3 regions of the Ureibacillus sp. MALMAid1270 genome follow, and region 3 is predicted to be linked to each of the others. Evidence: riboswitches for the same ligand, from Rfam matches in the RefSeq annotation. Region 3 holds a riboswitch; each other region holds the start of a gene.

What was found. Region 3 has a riboswitch for cobalamin ahead of ACOQFO_RS15490 (DUF4430 domain-containing protein). Riboswitches for the same ligand answer to the same signal wherever they lie in the genome.
Region 1: linked by a shared signal. The riboswitch ahead of ACOQFO_RS06440 (glutaredoxin family protein) and the one ahead of ACOQFO_RS15490 (DUF4430 domain-containing protein) in region 3 are both predicted to bind cobalamin.
Region 2: linked by a shared signal. The riboswitch ahead of metE (5-methyltetrahydropteroyltriglutamate--homocysteine S-methyltransferase) and the one ahead of ACOQFO_RS15490 (DUF4430 domain-containing protein) in region 3 are both predicted to bind cobalamin.

What each region holds. Positions count from the first base shown of each region.
Region 1 covers NZ_JBMIRP010000051.1:32,432-38,199, reverse strand. The annotation lists gene ACOQFO_RS06465 (protein adenylyltransferase SelO) at 1-233, shown strand, start outside; partial or broken gene ACOQFO_RS06460 (Rrf2 family transcriptional regulator) at 218-403, opposite strand; partial or broken gene ACOQFO_RS06455 (NAD(P)-dependent oxidoreductase) at 415-552, shown strand; gene ACOQFO_RS06450 (cupin domain-containing protein) at 650-1,582, shown strand; gene ACOQFO_RS06445 (methyl-accepting chemotaxis protein) at 1,822-3,789, shown strand; cobalamin riboswitch at 3,999-4,180, shown strand; gene ACOQFO_RS06440 (glutaredoxin family protein) at 4,452-4,676, shown strand; gene nrdI (class Ib ribonucleoside-diphosphate reductase assembly flavoprotein NrdI) at 4,673-5,053, shown strand; gene nrdE (class 1b ribonucleoside-diphosphate reductase subunit alpha) at 5,028-5,768, shown strand, end outside.
Region 2 covers NZ_JBMIRP010000030.1:50,307-56,074, forward strand. The annotation lists gene ACOQFO_RS03365 (NupC/NupG family nucleoside CNT transporter) at 1-527, opposite strand, end outside; gene metE (5-methyltetrahydropteroyltriglutamate--homocysteine S-methyltransferase) at 1,150-3,447, opposite strand; cobalamin riboswitch at 3,608-3,787, opposite strand; gene ACOQFO_RS03375 (M15 family metallopeptidase) at 3,951-5,144, opposite strand; gene ACOQFO_RS03380 (TraX family protein) at 5,158-5,768, opposite strand, start outside.
Region 3 covers NZ_JBMIRP010000097.1:25,708-31,475, forward strand. The annotation lists gene ACOQFO_RS15475 (metal ABC transporter ATP-binding protein) at 13-759, shown strand; gene ACOQFO_RS15480 (metal ABC transporter permease) at 774-1,625, shown strand; gene ACOQFO_RS15485 (Fur family transcriptional regulator) at 1,630-2,040, shown strand; cobalamin riboswitch at 2,117-2,288, shown strand; gene ACOQFO_RS15490 (DUF4430 domain-containing protein) at 2,508-2,918, shown strand; gene ACOQFO_RS15495 (ECF transporter S component) at 2,931-3,482, shown strand; gene ACOQFO_RS15500 (alpha/beta hydrolase) at 3,932-4,573, shown strand; gene ACOQFO_RS15505 (EAL domain-containing protein) at 4,623-5,768, opposite strand, start outside.

The DNA.
Region 1 (5,768 bases), on a different contig from region 3:
AACAGTCTAGAGAAGAATCACTGGAGTTAATGAAAATAAGTAATCCTGCTGTTATACCAAGGAATCATCGTGTGGAAGAAGCATTAACAGCAGCGAAAAATGGGGATTTGACTGTAATGCATAGTCTGTTAAATGCATTAGCAGATCCATATGATTATGATTCAATCCAAGAAGAATATTGCTCCTTACCTGAGCCATCTAATATTCCATATAGAACATTTTGCGGAACATAAAATGCGAAAGAGGGGCAACCTTGAACAACTTGTACGGCTTTATAAACATCATAAAATGTGATTTCGGATAATTTCCTAGCTAATTTCGCACCTGCAAAGCCGGGCCGAACTTCAATTAAACCAGCTTTTTTTAGCATACCAATAATTTTTCTTATAACAGCTGGATTTGTATAACGCTGCTGGTAAAGATAACCTGATAGTTAATTCACAAGGTGAAAGCTATATTAGTTACGCTGATTATGCAATTGCTGTAGTGGATGAATTAGAAAAAACAGAACATGTAAACGAAAGATTTACTGTTGTTGGTGAAAAAGAATAACAATCACTGAGCCAAGTTTCTAAAAAGTAGAGCTTGGCTTTTTTTAATGAATAATAACAATTATCTAATTTTGGGCATAGACTAGTATGACTTTTTTATGAAGGGAATGTTTCCACTGAATAATCGATATCCATATTTTAATGCTAGCCCCAACCAATACTCCCCAATGTATGCTGAAGATGGTCTATTCCAAACGCTGTTAAACGCAATGGAAGGGGAAGCGGCAGCAGTAGATTTCTATAGTAGATTAGCTGAATTAGCACCAAATCCGAAAGATCAAACAGAAATATTGAAAATTGCTGAAGATGAAAGACAACACCTACAAAATTTTGTTAATTTATTTTACTCTTTAACAAATCGACACCCCCAATATGAAGTAGAAAGGGTAGCCTTTAATACATTTGAAGAGGGCTTACGACAAGCCTTTGAAGATGAATTAGCGGATTACGAAACTTATCGAAATCAATATTTGAAAACGAGAAATCAAGCTGTTCGTGATGTGTTTTTCCGTGCGTTCACTGATGAATTGAAACACGCAACAAGATTTAGTGATATAAAATCCCAACTAGGAGAAAATTTAAGAAACACTGATATTCCTCCACTAAAAATAGAATTAAAAGACTACGGTCCTGAACCATTTGTTGTAGATATTAATGAAATAACAAAGCGTAATGATACATTCCGTACAGCGTTATGGACAGGAGAGCACTTACAACTTACGTTGATGAGTATTCCGGTTGGTGGAGAAATTGGTATTGAAGTACATCCAGAGGCAGACCAGTTCTTTCGAATTGAAGAAGGCGAAGGCTTCGTAAGAATGGGGAGAAATGAAACGCAATATGATTTCGAGGAAGAAGTGTTTGACGACTATGTAGTTATAGTACCTGCAGGAAAATGGCATAACATCATCAACACTGGTGACAAACCACTAAAACTCTATTCCATTTATGCACCACCTCAACATCCACATGGTACGGTTCATAAAACACGCGAAGAGGCTATGGCTGCTGAAGAACATGAAGAAGAATGATCCTTTCAAAAGCATTTCTTTCTGAAATAGAAGAAAGAAATGCTTTTTTATATGGTTAAGCGATAAATGATAGATTTTATTTCTAGTAAAAATAATGGAAAATAATATAAATATTTAAGGAATAGTGTTTTTATATCATTTTTTTATAGTAAAATAGTTTAGTAGGGTAGATTATATATGCTCCACTATATTTTGTATTATTTAACACAAATATAGTGTTTTATTTCGGGGGAAAAGGCATGACTAAACAGAAGCGTAAAAAGAATATTTCAGTGAAAGCTCGCTTAATTGTTGCATTTATCATTATTTTATTATTTCCTAGTGTAACAATTGGATCAATTTCATACATAAACGCAAGTAAGGAATTACAATCTGAGCTTAAAAATAGTGCATTACAACAAGTTGAACAATTAGATCAGCTCATAACAAGAGAAATTCGACCGATTATCGACCAAGCGAAGTATTACAGCACTATTATTAATAGTAATTGGAACGAGAAATCGATTATACAAGAAATAGAAAGATTCAACAAAATTGAAGACAGTGTAGAGTCTGTAACAATTGCACAACCAGGACGTGATTTGATAAGAAATCCATATTTCCATTTTGATGAGGATTTTGATCCATATTCAACGTCATGGTATACAAGTGCAATGGATAATACTGGTAGACCAGTTATTATTAATCCGTATACATCTTCTGAGAATAATACACTTATCTCGTCTGTAGCTTCTACATTAAATGATGGCTCAGGTGTTATATCTATTGATATTGACTTAGAAACGATTATTAGCTTAACAAAATCCATTAAAGTAGGGGAGACTGGTTTTGCTTCTATAATGGATGTGAACCAAACGTATTTAGCAGACGCAGTCATTGAAAATGGAACAAATGCTGGAGAGCAGTATAAAAGGAATATGTCAGGTAAAGAGAGTGGAAGTTTTGTAATCCATGAAAACGGTGAAGCAAAACAGATTTTCTTTAAACAAAATGAATTAACAGGTTGGTATATCGTTGGGACATTAATGTTGGATGATATAGCAGCTTCGACAAATGGAATATTGAAAGTGACACTCTTTGTTCTTTTAGGCTCGCTCATTGTTGGGGTATTGATTGGATATCCAATTATTCGTTCGATTCTTAGACCTTTAAGATTATTAGGTGAAGCGGCAGAAAGAATAGGTGAAGGAGATTTACGCGAAAAGATTGATATAAAAAGCAAAGATGAATTTGGAAAACTCGCAGAAATCTTTAATAAGATGGTGGATTCTTTACAAAATGTTATTCGCCAAGTAAGTGATCAATCGACTTCTTTAGCAGCTTCATCTGATGAACTAACTGCAAGTACCGAAGAAAATAAAAAAGCGACAGGACAAATTGTAGAGTCTATTCAACAATTTGCAAGTGGCGCTGAACAACAATCGGATGCGGTAGAAAAAAGTTCGAAAGTAACTGAGGAAATGCAAAAGAATATTAATGTAATTGCTGAAAAAGCAGGTAATGCAAGTGATAAAGCAAAACAAGCGTTACAAGAAGTACAATTGGGTAACGAAACTATCCAACAAGCAGTTGAACAAATGCAATCAATTAATCGAACAGTGAAGTCAATTGAGGGGGCTGTTTCTAATTTAGGTAAACGCTCAATCGATATTGGTAATATAGTTCAAACAATCAAACAAATTGCGGATCAAACGAATTTATTATCCTTAAATGCTGCCATTGAAGCTGCGAGAGCTGGTGAGGCTGGAAAAGGATTTGCTGTAGTGGCCGATGAAGTACGGAAGCTTGCAGATGAATCTGCAAAAGCAACAACACAAATTGCTGACATTATTGGACATATTCAATTAGAAACAGAAGAAGTCGTAAATACTATGACTGCCGGTACAGAAGAAGTGGCGAAAGGAATTTCTGTCATGAGTGAAGCCGGTCAGAAGTTTTCAAGTATTCGTGCGAATGTGCTAGATGTGTCAAATGAAGTGGAAGAGGTTTCTTTAGCAACAGAGGAAATGTCTCAACAATCTAATCTCGTAGCAAGTTCTACATTAACTGTACAAGAATTGACGCAATCTAACTTTACTAGTGTACAAAATATTTCTGCTTCAACTGAGGAACAATTAGCTTCAATGGAGGAAATCTCATCCTCAGCAGAAGAACTTGCAGTAATGGCGGAACAACTAAAACAAACAATACAACAATTTAAATATTAATGAATTAAAAGGGTGGTCAGAAATGGCTACCCCATTTTTATTTGCATTGCTAATAATCTATTATGATATTCGGTATTTCTACACAATTATTAGCGGTTTAGTCAACAAATAACTTTCATTTCTATTTCAAAAGTACCTAAAATAGATTCATAGGTTTACTCAATTACTAGTATGTGGTACACTTACCAATGTAACGAAACAACAACATATTGTATTAGTTTTATCTAGGTACTACCATATGTAGTTTAATAGGGAAGTTCGGTGCGAAACCGACGCTGTCCCCGCAACTGTAATGCTGACGATGATTCAATCCACTTTGTGTATATACACATGGGAAGGGAATCGGAGGGTGAGGCAAAGCCAGGAGACCTGCCTAATAAAACCAATCGAACATTTCTTCGGGGATTGAGGAATGGAGACGCAGATGTTTTCATTTATCAATTTCTGAACGTTTCCAAACTACCTCTTTTTGAAGAGGTAGTTTTTTTGCGTTTTATAAGACTTTGAATGGATTGATGAAGGACAGATCAAAGTGAAAACTAGCAGGAAGTGTCCTTCATAAGTTCAATGAAGGTCACATTGGGAAGAAAATCCATATGAACTGTCCTAAAACAAGAGGTTCAATTAACACTTAAGACAATAGTAAGAAAGAGGGATTATCAATGAAACTTTACACGAAAACAATTTGCCCAAAATGCATGTGGGTAAAATCAGAATTACAACAAGCAGGACTTGAGGTAGAAGTAATTAATATTGACCATAACGAAGAAGCGAAACAAAAGATTTTAAATGAAGGATTTCTCTCTGTTCCAGTTCTTGAGATTGACGGTGAACTTATAGGAGATGTAAAGGAGATCATTTCAAAAATTGAATTGGTTGCACAATGATTGCTTATGCAAGTCGGACGGGTAATGTGAGATATATCGTTTCCAAATTGCAAGCTCAGGCCATTGAGATTACTGAGAATTTAATAATAGATAAGCCATACCTCTTAATTACATACACAGATAAATTAGGTGAAGTTCCAACTAGAGTTTCGCAGTTTCTAGAAACCAATGGTCAACTCTGCAGAGGAGTTGTAGCCAGCGGAAATAGCAACTTTGGCAACAATTTGTTTGCTGCAGCAGGAGATAAAATAGCAATGGCTTATCAAATTCCACTAGTTCGCAAACTAGAGTTAAGAGGCTTTCAAACAGATTACGAGGCAATACAACAGTTTTACGAAACGAGGGTAAAGGATGAATACTTACTTAAAGTTGAATAACGAAGTATTAAACCGGTATAGTACAACAGGACAATTAGAGCTAGAAAAAGACCGTGAAGCAACACGACGCTATTTTTTAGAACATGTAAATGTTCGTTTACGCTACTTTATTGATATCGAGGAAAAAATCAGATATCTAGTTAATGAAGGGTATTATGAAAAGGAATTTCTCGAGAAGTATGATATGGACTTCATTAAACAAATGTACAAAAAAGCATATGATTATCATTTCCGTTTTCCGTCTTTTATGAGTGCAAGTAAGTTCTATGATAGCTATGCAATGAAAAGTCGAGATGGGCAAGAGATACTAGAAAAATATGAAGATCGTATTGTCATAATTGCTTTGTACTTGGCGCAAGGAGATCAAGAACTTGCCGAGCGTGCAGTTGAGTCAATCATGGAAGCGTACCAACCTGCAACACCGACCGCTTTAAATAGCGGGAAGAAGGCGCGTGGGGAATTAGTTAGTTGCTTCAAATTATCGATGGATGATTCAATGAATAGTATTGCTGAAAATATCGGGTATTGTTTGGAATTATCAAGACTTGGTGGGGGAGTTGGAGTTAACTTAACTGACCTCAGACCATTAGGAGATCCGATTAAAGGGATACAGAATCGTGCAAGTGGGGTAATGCCTGTTGCGAAATTACTAGAGAATTCATTCTCCTATTCAAATCAGCTTGGACAGCGAAATGGTTCAGGTGTGACGTATCTG
Region 2 (5,768 bases), on a different contig from region 3:
ACAGTTGACATTGCTGAAGCGCATAAAGTATACAAACGTTGTTTCGAAAGGTGACCAAGTTGTTTTTTCAACGTGATGAAAACTTCTGATTGACCGACCATTAGCGAAGCAACTGCATTATAAGATTCAAGTTTTCCCATTCCATTCACTTTACTTAAAATATAACCAATCCACTTCATAAGAAACGGTAGTACTTTGATATATTGAAGAATGCCAATTAATGCAGAAATAAAAACAATTGGAAGCAATACATTTAAGAAGAATGGACTTTCGCCTTCATTTGCAATACCACCAAATACGAAATTAACCCCTTCAGCTGCTAATTCGAGAAGCTTAGAGAAAACAGCTGCAATTCCTTTCGTTATTAATAAACCAATTTCTGTATTTAATAATAACAATGATAACAGGATTTGAATGATAATCATTATTATAACTGGTTTAATTTTTATCTTTTTTCGATCGGAACTAGCGATCCAAGCTAAAAATAATACAACTAAAATTCCTAAAATTGATATAACATATTGCATATGTAACCTCCTGATGAATTAATATGTGCGCGCTTACAATGGAAGTTACTACTAACATACCGCTTACGCATAGTAACCTCTTTTCACTACAATTGCAATGAATATTTTGCGAATATTAGCGGAAAACAAATAAACAGTTTATTCAAAAGAATATTTCTATTTTGAAGTTTAACCATAAAATAGAATCTTACGCCCAAATTTGTTTTATTAAAAACTAATAACCTCACTAGAATTTCATGGATTCACTAATGCGTTTTCTCGATTTGGGAAAATAAAAAATGCTTAATTGAATCTATACAGATTAACTAAGCATTTATAGTAAAAGGGTTAACTTAAACCATATTTCCTATTCAATTGCTAGACAATACCAACAGAAGCTAATAATACGATAATTAAAATAATAATTTTTCCGTCAATCCTGTTTTCCCACCAGTGATACCATCGAATGGAAATATTTCTCCTTCGAGCTGTGATGTTCCTCATTTCTGAATATTCTAGTTAAATAAAGAATGGCGTCCGAAAGACTAATGAAGATTACCATTTCGTGACGCCTATTAATGTTATTAGAAAATACTAGGCAATATCAATTAATTAACCTATTTGTTGAAAAAGAGAGTGCAATTTAATTTACATTATTACTCAAAACTTCATGGCGTAGTAATTTTGCAGCCTTGACCATGTTCGTTAAAGCAGCGACTGTTTCAGGCTCTTGACGTGTTTTTAACCCACAATCTGGATTAATCCAAAATCGCTCTTTTGGAATAACTTGTAAACTTGCATTTAATATTTCCATCATTTCAGAAACATCCGGTACACGTGGACTATGAATATCGTATACTCCTAAACCAATGCCTAATTCATAAGGATGTTGTTGAAGGGAATAGATCAATTCGCCATGACTTCTTGATGTTTCTAATGAGATGACATCTGCATCAAGGGATTCAATCGGTTCAATAAAATCATTAAACTCCACATAACACATATGTGTATGAATTTGTGTTTCATTTTTTACGCTAGATGTCGCTAACTTAAATGCATTAACCGCCCACGTTAAATAGTCCGACCAATTTTCTTTACGAAGCGGCAGGCCTTCTCGAAGTGCAGGTTCATCTACTTGAATAATTGCAATCCCAGAACGTTCTAATTCTAAAATTTCTTGACGTAATGCTATGGCAATTTGATTTGCAACAACTTCTCTTGGCACATCATTTCTAACAAATGACCAGTTTAAAATAGTTACAGGTCCTGTTAACATACCTTTAACGTGAGCATCTGTTAGTTTTTGAGCAAAGAGTACTTCTTTTAAGGTCATAGGGCTTGTCCATTCAACATCTCCGTAAATGATAGGAGGCTTTACACATCGAGAACCATACGAAACGACCCATGCATTTTGTGTAAAAGCAAAACCTGTTAATTTCTCGCCGAAGAACTCTACCATATCAGTACGTTCAAATTCGCCATGTACAAAAATATCTAGCCCAATTTCTTCTTGTAATTTAATCCAACGGGCTGTTTCCTTTTCAATAAATGCCTCATATTCCGTATCTGAAATTTGCTTTTTACGCCAAGCTGCACGTGTTTTTTTCACTTCAGATGATTGTGGGAAACTACCAATTGTCGTGGTAGGAAAAAGTGGTAAACCTAATACCTGTTGTTGAATCAATCTGCGTTGATCGTATGGTAGTGCTCTTGAAAAATCATTCGCCGTAATAGATTGCATTATTTCTTGCACTCGTTTATTGTTTCTGATTGGATGCGTTGCAAGTGCTTCAATAATCTCCATACTTTCAGAAACAGCCTTTTCTTTGATCCATTTACCATGTTTAATGTAGTGAGTTACATGAACAATCTCACTTATTTTCTCATCCGCAAATGAAAGAGCATTTAATAAAACAGGTTCTAACTTTTGCTCATTTCTAGTAGTAATTGGTACATGTTGTAAGCTACATGACGATTCAATCCAAACTGATTGCGCCTTGCTTAAATACACTACACTTTCAATCTCTGACACGACTTCTGCCAGATTACTAGACCAAATATCACGACCATTTATACAACCGATTGCTAATACTTTGTTATTTGGAAACCCATGTTTCCGAATCGCTTCCTTATTTTCTTTTTTCCCGTGGACAAAATCTAAACCAATTCCTGCAACTGGTAAATTTGATAATCGTTCATAGGATGTCAATGCTTCGAAATAAGTTTGTAGCATAATTTTTGCAGATGGAACACTCTCTGCTAGTTTACTATAGATTTGCTCAACTAATCGAACCTCATCATCTGGAAGGGATTTTGTTAAAGAAGGCTCTTCAAGTTGAATCCACTCAGCACCCGCATCTACTAATTGTTGTATCACTTCTGCATAAAGTGGCAGTAATTGTAGAATAAAGATTGCTTTAGTTTGATCATCATAACCTTTTGATAAATCCATAAATGTATAAGGGCCTATTAAAGTAGGCTTCGCAATAATATTTAGTTCATTTTTCGCTTCTAAAAAATATTCTAGTAATATATTTTCTTTTAGTTTCAATTGTTTTCCATCAAATTCAGGAACGATATAGTGATAATTTGTATTAAACCATTTTGTCATTTCACAAGCGACTACATTTTTTGCGCCACGTGCCATTGCATAATAACGAGTTAGTGCTGTTTCATTATTTAATGATTGATATCGCTCAGGAATAATACCAAACATAAAAGCTAAGTCGAGCATACGATCATATAGTGTAAAATCACCAACCGTAATATAATCGATTCCTAATTCTTGCTGACGTTTCAGATTGTGTAATCGTAGTTCCTTCATTTGCTGATGAAACTGAACTTCTGAAAGGTCACCTTTCCAAAAACTTTCTACAATTTTTTTCCATTGTCGTTGTTCCCCAATATATGGGTAACCAACCACTGTACTAATTACTTCCATTTCGATAAGCCTCCTTTTGTATTACATAACCCAAATAAAAAAGCTATTTCTGAACTTCAGAAATAGCCTTGGACTTATCTATGCACAATTGTAAAAAGCGTAAAAAAATTATTTTTACGTCTCCACTCGCACAGACACCACCTATTTCCTCGTAGGTATTTGGTGTGCACTTAAATAGGCAGGTCTCCTGACTTTTCATCAACGCAATTCAATGCCTTCCCATTCTCACAGTGGCTTCTTTTGAATTGCTCCGAATTTACAGTTGCGGGACAGTGTTGGATTTTCACCAAGCTTCCCTTTTAAGCTTATTTTCATAAGCACCTATTTCGACACGTTATGTAATTCATTTCATTATACATAAAAAATTGAAATGTTCAATTAATTCTTATTATTTTTTCTAGTATTGTAAATAATTCTTGAAGGATTTTGGCATTTTACAACTGGTATATAAAAAAGAAACCAAATTTCAAATTGGTTTCTTTTCATTAAGATATGAGCTAAATCTATTCCTTCGAATTTTGATTAGTAGACGGAATTTCACTATAAATTTCCGTTAAAACATATCCTCCATCGCTACTATTATCCTTCACTTCATTCAACGCATCTAAATCATTAAAATGCCACCATTCAGATGCTAACGGTGTAAGCCCGGCTTTTGTATTATAAGTTTGAAGATTGATGGCTGCTTCGTTCATTTTGTCAGATAACTTAACATTTTTCCAAGCTGTTGGAGAAATGGCTGAAACAGGGTATTTGAATGTAGCTGAGGCGAAGCTCAACTCGTGAATTGGTGTCGGCATTGTATACTCTGTATAGTTAGTGATTTCATTAACTGCATAATTTCCAATCACAACCGACTCAATTGAGTTTACCTTTGCTAAGCTTACATCGATTGCATAACCAACTTGATGATTCGAAACATTTGTTGCAATAAACCAATTGATCGACCATGGAGCCGTACTAATTCCAGCAGCAACCTCAAAATCAATCGTAGCTAGTTTAGATAATTCATTTACAATGGCTTGTTGAGCAGCATAAGGTCGATATCCTTCGTAGATAAGCAAAGAGTTCCCATCCGCTAATGCGTATTGCTGTGCGAGATGAATCTTTTTAGACATGGAATATAATACAGGGACTATGAATTCTTCTTTTCCAAGTCTCTTATTGAAAGTTTTACCTTGGTAAAGAGGTTGTCCTGTAATATTAGGAATTGACTTTCCTGAAGATACATATTTAGCAGAATACGTATTGGTATTATCATAAATAATGGACGGGATTACATCTGGCAAATTAATAAAACAATACTTATGCAATACCCATCCATTTGAAGTTTCATTTTGTATGAACCACCAATCACCATCCTCTTGGATGATTTCAAAAGCAGTACCTGGTTCAAGTAGCTGAACAGTTTTAGAATCTTGACTTGCAGATTCTTTTAACTCTAACTGAACAGAAGTAAATCCTGTTGCACCGATTACTGGCAATTCCAGATCTCCCTCGTATAGTTCTGGTTTAGGAGTGGGAGGTTGTACAACAGTCGGAATTTTTTCTTCAGGAGTTGCTATTTCATTATTTAAATCTTCATTATCTTCTACTTCATTGCTAGAAGACGAAGCTGAACAGGCTGATAGTAGAAAAATAAATGCCAACAGAAGTGGGAAAAAAATAGAATATTTTCTACTAAATAATCTTGTCATATATCCTCCTCCGTTAAGCAAAAATCATTATATAGATATAATATAATAATAATAGATGCAACGGATAAAAGATATAGAATCCCCATTTTAAAATTTTGGATTTCTTACCTTGTTTTCCTTTATACAATAGTAGTAAAGGGATCGCTAAAAATATTGCTAATTGATTTGCCCACAACCAACCATAATCATAAATGGAATGAGCAACATGAAGCACACCTATAACCGAAAAACTAAGCAATTGCTTACCGATATCTCCCCTAAATAATCCAAAGAACAATATCCATAGTACCCCGATATAATACCAATCAGCAGGAACAGCTAGAATACAGCAAGCAATTATTCCAAGTACTCTTAAATAAAGTGGATACTTTTCGTTTTTCGCAATTGTTAATGCGATTAACCCTAAAGCTAACGACCAAAAGACACTCGTTCCGCGCCACCATGTGATATGGAAATAGATAACGTATGGAAAATGTGATATTGCAGCGAAAATCAGTAACCTTTTAATGTATTTATGTACATTCGAAGTGTAAAAATATCCTTCAGCAATTAAATAACACATAATCGGTGCTACAACTCTTCCTGGTATGCGAGATAGTGCCCCTTCCAAACTACTCTGATCAA
Region 3 (5,768 bases):
AGAAGCGATATGATGGAGAAACCATTAATTGAATTACAAAATGTCTCTTTTCAATATGAACAGACTAAAGTTCTTCATAATATTTCCTTTTCCGTTAAAGAAGGAGATTTCCTTGCAATCCTTGGACCAAATGGGTCAGGTAAATCCACACTTTTAAAATTAATTTTAGGTATTGTGAAACCACTATCAGGCGAAATTAAATTATTTGGTGAGTCAGCAAATTCATTTCAACATCGTGAATGGATCGGCTATGTTTCGCAAAAATCCAATGCATTTAATTCTGCTTTTCCAGCTACAGTAGAAGAAGTTGTTAAAAGCGGGTTAACGAAAAAAATAGGTTTATTTAAAAGAATGCCTAAGAATGCAAATGAACTAGTAATGAATGCACTAAAGGCAGTTGGTATGGAAAATTTTGTATCAAGGAATATTGGACAGTTATCGGGTGGTCAACAGCAAAGAGTTTTTATAGCTCGAGCTTTAATCGCTGAACCGAAGCTACTTATTTTAGATGAACCTACAGTTGGAATTGATCATGAAAATGTTCAATCATTTTATGATATGTTAGCTAGACTAAACGAGGAACAACAAAAGACAATTATTTTAGTAACACACGACGTTGATACTGTTTCAAATCGAATTAGCCACGTCGCATGTTTAAATCAAACGATTCATTTTCATGGTTACAAAAAAGAATTTGATACCATTTCAAATGATAAATTAAATGACTGGTACGGTCATTCCGTACGGAAAATACACTAGAGGAGGGAAAGCTTTTGATTGAAGCATTACTTAACTATCCATTAATACAAAACGCTTTTCTCTCAGGTTTAATTATTGGCATTATTGCCCCTTTATTAGGCGTATTTATCGTTGTTAGACGTATGTCATTAATAGCAGATGCTCTATCCCATGTAACTTTAGCAGGAATTGCAGGGAGCTTATATTTAAGTCAATCTGTAGCTTCACTCGCTTTACTGAATCCAATCTATTTGGGAATCGTGGCTTCAGTAGGAGGATCCATCTTAATTGAACGTTTAAGAAGTTTATATAAACACTATGAGGAACTCGCGATACCAATTATCATGTCAGCGGGGATTGGTTTATCGGCGATTTTTATTTCATTAGCAAGTGGGTTTAGTACAGACTTAATGAGTTATTTATTTGGCTCTGTCTCTGTTGTATCCAGACAAGATCTTGGAGTTATATTCATCATCGCATTAATCGTCATTGTCTTTCTATTGTTATTCTTTAAGGAAATGTTTGTATTATCATTTGATGAAGAGTACGCAAAAGCAACAGGCCTACCATCTAAATGGATTCACTTATTATTTATGATTGTTGTAGCATTAGTGATTGCTGCTAGTATGCGTATAGTTGGTATTTTATTGGTTTCCTCACTAATAACATTACCTGTTGCAGCTGCTATGCGAATTGCAAAAGGTTTTAAGTCAACAATCATCTATTCGATTATTTTTGGTGAATCTTCGGTAATTATTGGATTAGTAAGCGCATTTTATTTAAATTTAGCGCCAGGTGGTACAATTGTTGTAACATCCATTATTATTCTATTCATCGTAATTTTCTTTAAAAAGTTTGGTAACAATTTACGAGTAGAAAGGAGATAAAGAAGTGAACATTACAAAAGCTTGGGAAATTCTAAAAGAAAATGGTTTTAAAAAGACTGACAAACGTGAACTAATATTAAATATGTTTAGTGAAACAGAAAAATATTTAACAGCGCGGGATTTACTGTCTGTATTAAAAAAAGATTTCCCTGGTATGAGTTTTGATACGATTTATCGTAATCTTTCTACTTTTGTAGAATTAGGTATTTTAGAAGAAACAGAGTTAAACGGAGAAAGAAACTTCCGAATGCAATGCGAATCAGATCATCACCACCATCATTTTATTTGTATGGAATGTGGAAAGGTAAAAAATATAGAAATTTGTCCTATGGAAATGTTATCCGAGAGACTACCTGGTTGTGAAATTGAATCGCACAAATTTGAAATTTACGGAAAATGTCCAAATTGTGCTTAAATTTACCTAAAACTGATAACGAAATAAAATAAGACTACTAATTTTATGAATAGTATGTTAAATTGCTATTAAGTGAATAATCTTGCAGGAAATAGACGCATGATGCTTAATTGGGAATTCGGTGAAAATCCGAAGCTGTATCCGCAACTGTAAGTGCTAGTTTTGGAATATGCCACTGTCAAATGATGGGAAGGCTCCAAAAATGTGAATGCACAAGCCAGGAGACCTGTCTTTTTCTGATCGTAACAAACCTCTTCGGAATTAAAGAGAATGTACGGCAAATCTCGTGAACACACAATTTCAGTGTTAATAACAAGTATTTCTTGCCATCCATTCTAGGGTGGCTTTTTATTTTGCCTCTGTTCTTTCTGTAGATTAATTCACGAAAAAAATGTAGGAGGGCTAGTAAGGAAATTTTTAAATCTGGATTACATATTAAAAAGGGAAAATACGAAGGAGAGTTTCAAATGAAAAACATACTTAAAAGAATATCTTTATTAATGGTAGTAGTAATCGCTTTAGTTGGATGTGGTAATCAAACACAAGAAGAGGTAAAACCTGCTGAACAAACATCGAATAATACAGCTGAAACGAATGTAGAAGAGTCAAAAGTAGTACTTGAAGTAATCAATGACGGTAAAACAGAATCTAAAGAAGTTACATTTACTGAAGGTGAAACAGCATTAGAAGTAACAATTAGGGAATTAAATGCTGTTGAAGAAGGCGGCTTTGTTACAACTATTAATGGTGTAGAAGCTGGCGAAGCTACAAAAACGTTTTGGGCATTATCAGTAAATGGTGAAATGTCAATGGTAGGCGCAGGAGAAGTAATCCTTAAAGATGGAGACAAAATTACTTGGGAGCTATCCTCTTACTAATGAGGTGAAATATTGGAAGATAAAAATCTTCAGTTAGGACACACAATGAAAATAAGACAATCAACAAGAGTAATGACAATCATTGCATGTCTTGCTGCTTTAAGCATTGTTGGAAGAATTTATACAGTAGGAATCCCAAATGTACAACCTTCAACAACAATCATTATTTGTGTGTCACTAGTATTCGGTATTAGAATTGGTTTAACATTAGCAGTCTTGACTGTGTTTGGTTCAAATTTAGTATTAGGGTTCGGTCCCTTTTTAATCATGCAATTGCTCGCATGGGGGGCTGTAGCCATTGTTTCTGGTCTATTAGGGAGAATATATAAAAAGATACCATTCGCTATCCTAGCGTTCTATTCAGCATTAATGGGAATGTTCTATGGATTTGTCGTTTCATTAAATATGCTATTTATTGGCAATGGTGTAATGTTTATTGCCTATTATTTAGCCGGCATTCCATTTGATATTTACCATGCAATCGGTAACTTCGGTTTTTTCTTAGTATTAGGACCAATCATCATTAAATTAATGGAAAAAGAAAAGAAAAAGTTATTTGGATAATGTAAAAGGGTTGACTTGAAAATTAAATTTCAGGTCAACCCTTTCTAAATGTGTAAGTTGCTGCTTAATCATTGTTAAAACGAGAATATGTACTAGTATATTAATTATTACAATTGCTATTAGAGAATTGCTCATAAATTCAGATTGCTTCCTTACAACTATTACGAATGGTCTAATTATATGAATTCGTTTTCAATTCAATGACGCAAGCTTTTACGAAGCGTGCTTGGTTTTCGGCCAATAATTGAATCTCCTCAGAATTTCCTAGGTAATACTATTAGTTTATAACTATTTTCGTATAATTACTAGAGGAAATTTGTAAATTTTCACAATATTAAAAAATAATACTTAATTCGTAATTCAACATTCACTTTCTTATACTTTTATTTCGAAAGTACAAATTTTTTGTTACACTTATTAGATGATAATACAGGAAGGACTAAATACTTATGAAATCACCTTACACATTTAAACATATAGCACCTTCATTTCAAATAGATGAAAAAGGAGCTGCAATTTTTTTATTACACGGACTAGGTAGTAATGAAGATGATTTACTTCAACTAGTCGATTCATATAAAGGGAATTGCCATATTTTTAGCTTAAGAGGACCAATTGCACACCGTCCTGGTTTTGCTTTCTATACTTTTGAAGAAGAGGGGAAACCAAATAGAGAAATATTTGATAAAATGATTTTATTTACGCTGGACTTTATAAAAGAAGCAGTAGAGGAATATCAATTAGATCCTAAGAAAGTTTATATTATTGGGTTCAATCAAGGCGCGGTTATTGCGCAAACATTAGCGCTTTTCCTAGGAAATGAAATAGCAGGTACTGTTGCTCTAAGTGGTTATATACCTGATTTTGTTATCGCTGATTATAAGAAAGCGGGTATAAAAGACGCCAAAGTATTTATTTCACATGGTGAGTATGACTATGACTTCCCAATCCAATGGGGAGAAAATAATAAGCGATTTTTTGAAGAGTACGGGGCGAACGTAACCTTTAAAACTTACCCAGTGGGTCATGGTGTTTCTCCTGAAAATATAAAAGATTTTCATTCATTTATTGAAATTAGTACAAAATGTTAATAAAACTCCACGTTTACCAATTGATGGTGAACGTGGAGTTTTTATATTGTTATTGGTTTGAATTTAATAACATTTCCGCTTCAACGATTGGCATAGGTTTATGGAAGTAGTATCCTTGCCCAATGACACAACCAATATTTTTTAAAAAATGATACTGTTCAATCGTTTCAATTCCTTCCGCAACAGCATTCATATTTAATTTTGAGGCTAATTGTACAATTGTTTGGACAACAGAGTACATTTCATTATTGTTCATATTACTAATAAATGACCGGTCAATTTTAATTTCAGAGAATGGAAGTTGCTGTATATAACTTAAAGAAGAAAATCCAACACCAAAATCATCAATCGAGCTATCGTATCCGAATGCTTTTAATTTTAATAAAATTTCTTTTGCCTTCTCAAAGTCAACTAGCTCAAAGTTTTCCGTCACTTCGATTTGTATGAGATCCGGACTAATATCATATTGACTTACAAGTTGGATAAAGTCATCTACGAAAGTTTCATGGTAAAAATGAACAGGGGAAATATTTACAGATACTGGTACCTGTTTTAATCCATGAATTTTTCTTTGTTGCTGCCATTCTAAAACTTGTTTTAAGATAGCATTATCAATTTCTCGTATTTTTCCGCTAGATTCTGCAATAGGTATAAATGAAGCTGGAGAAACAAATCCAAGTACAGGTGAATTCCATCTTGCTAATGCTTCAAAGCCTTCAATATCACCAGTATTTAAATTAACCTTTGGTTGAAGAAAAGCTGTAAATTCGTTATTTTTAAGCCCATAGATTAATTGGTTTAATGTATCCATTTCCTTTTGCATGACTTTATTTGTTTCTTCGTCAAAGAAAGTAACAACTGTTCCGTACTTTCTTCTAGAGCTTGTAAGAGCGATATCAGCTTGTCGAATACTTTCGTCCATTGCTACTTCAGAACTAAAATAGGTGATTCCCATATTAAAGTTGATAAACATTTCTCTTTCTGTTAGATCATATGGCGTTATAGTTAGTAAATTCCTTAAATTGGATACGTATGACTCTACATCCTTTTTATCAATATGAATCGCTTTAATAATAGAAGAATTTGAGAAACGACCATAAATCATATCATCATGATCATTACATAGAGTTTGTATTCGATGACCAATTTGTTTTAACAGCTCATCACCCGTTTTCCTACCGTACAAATCTACTAT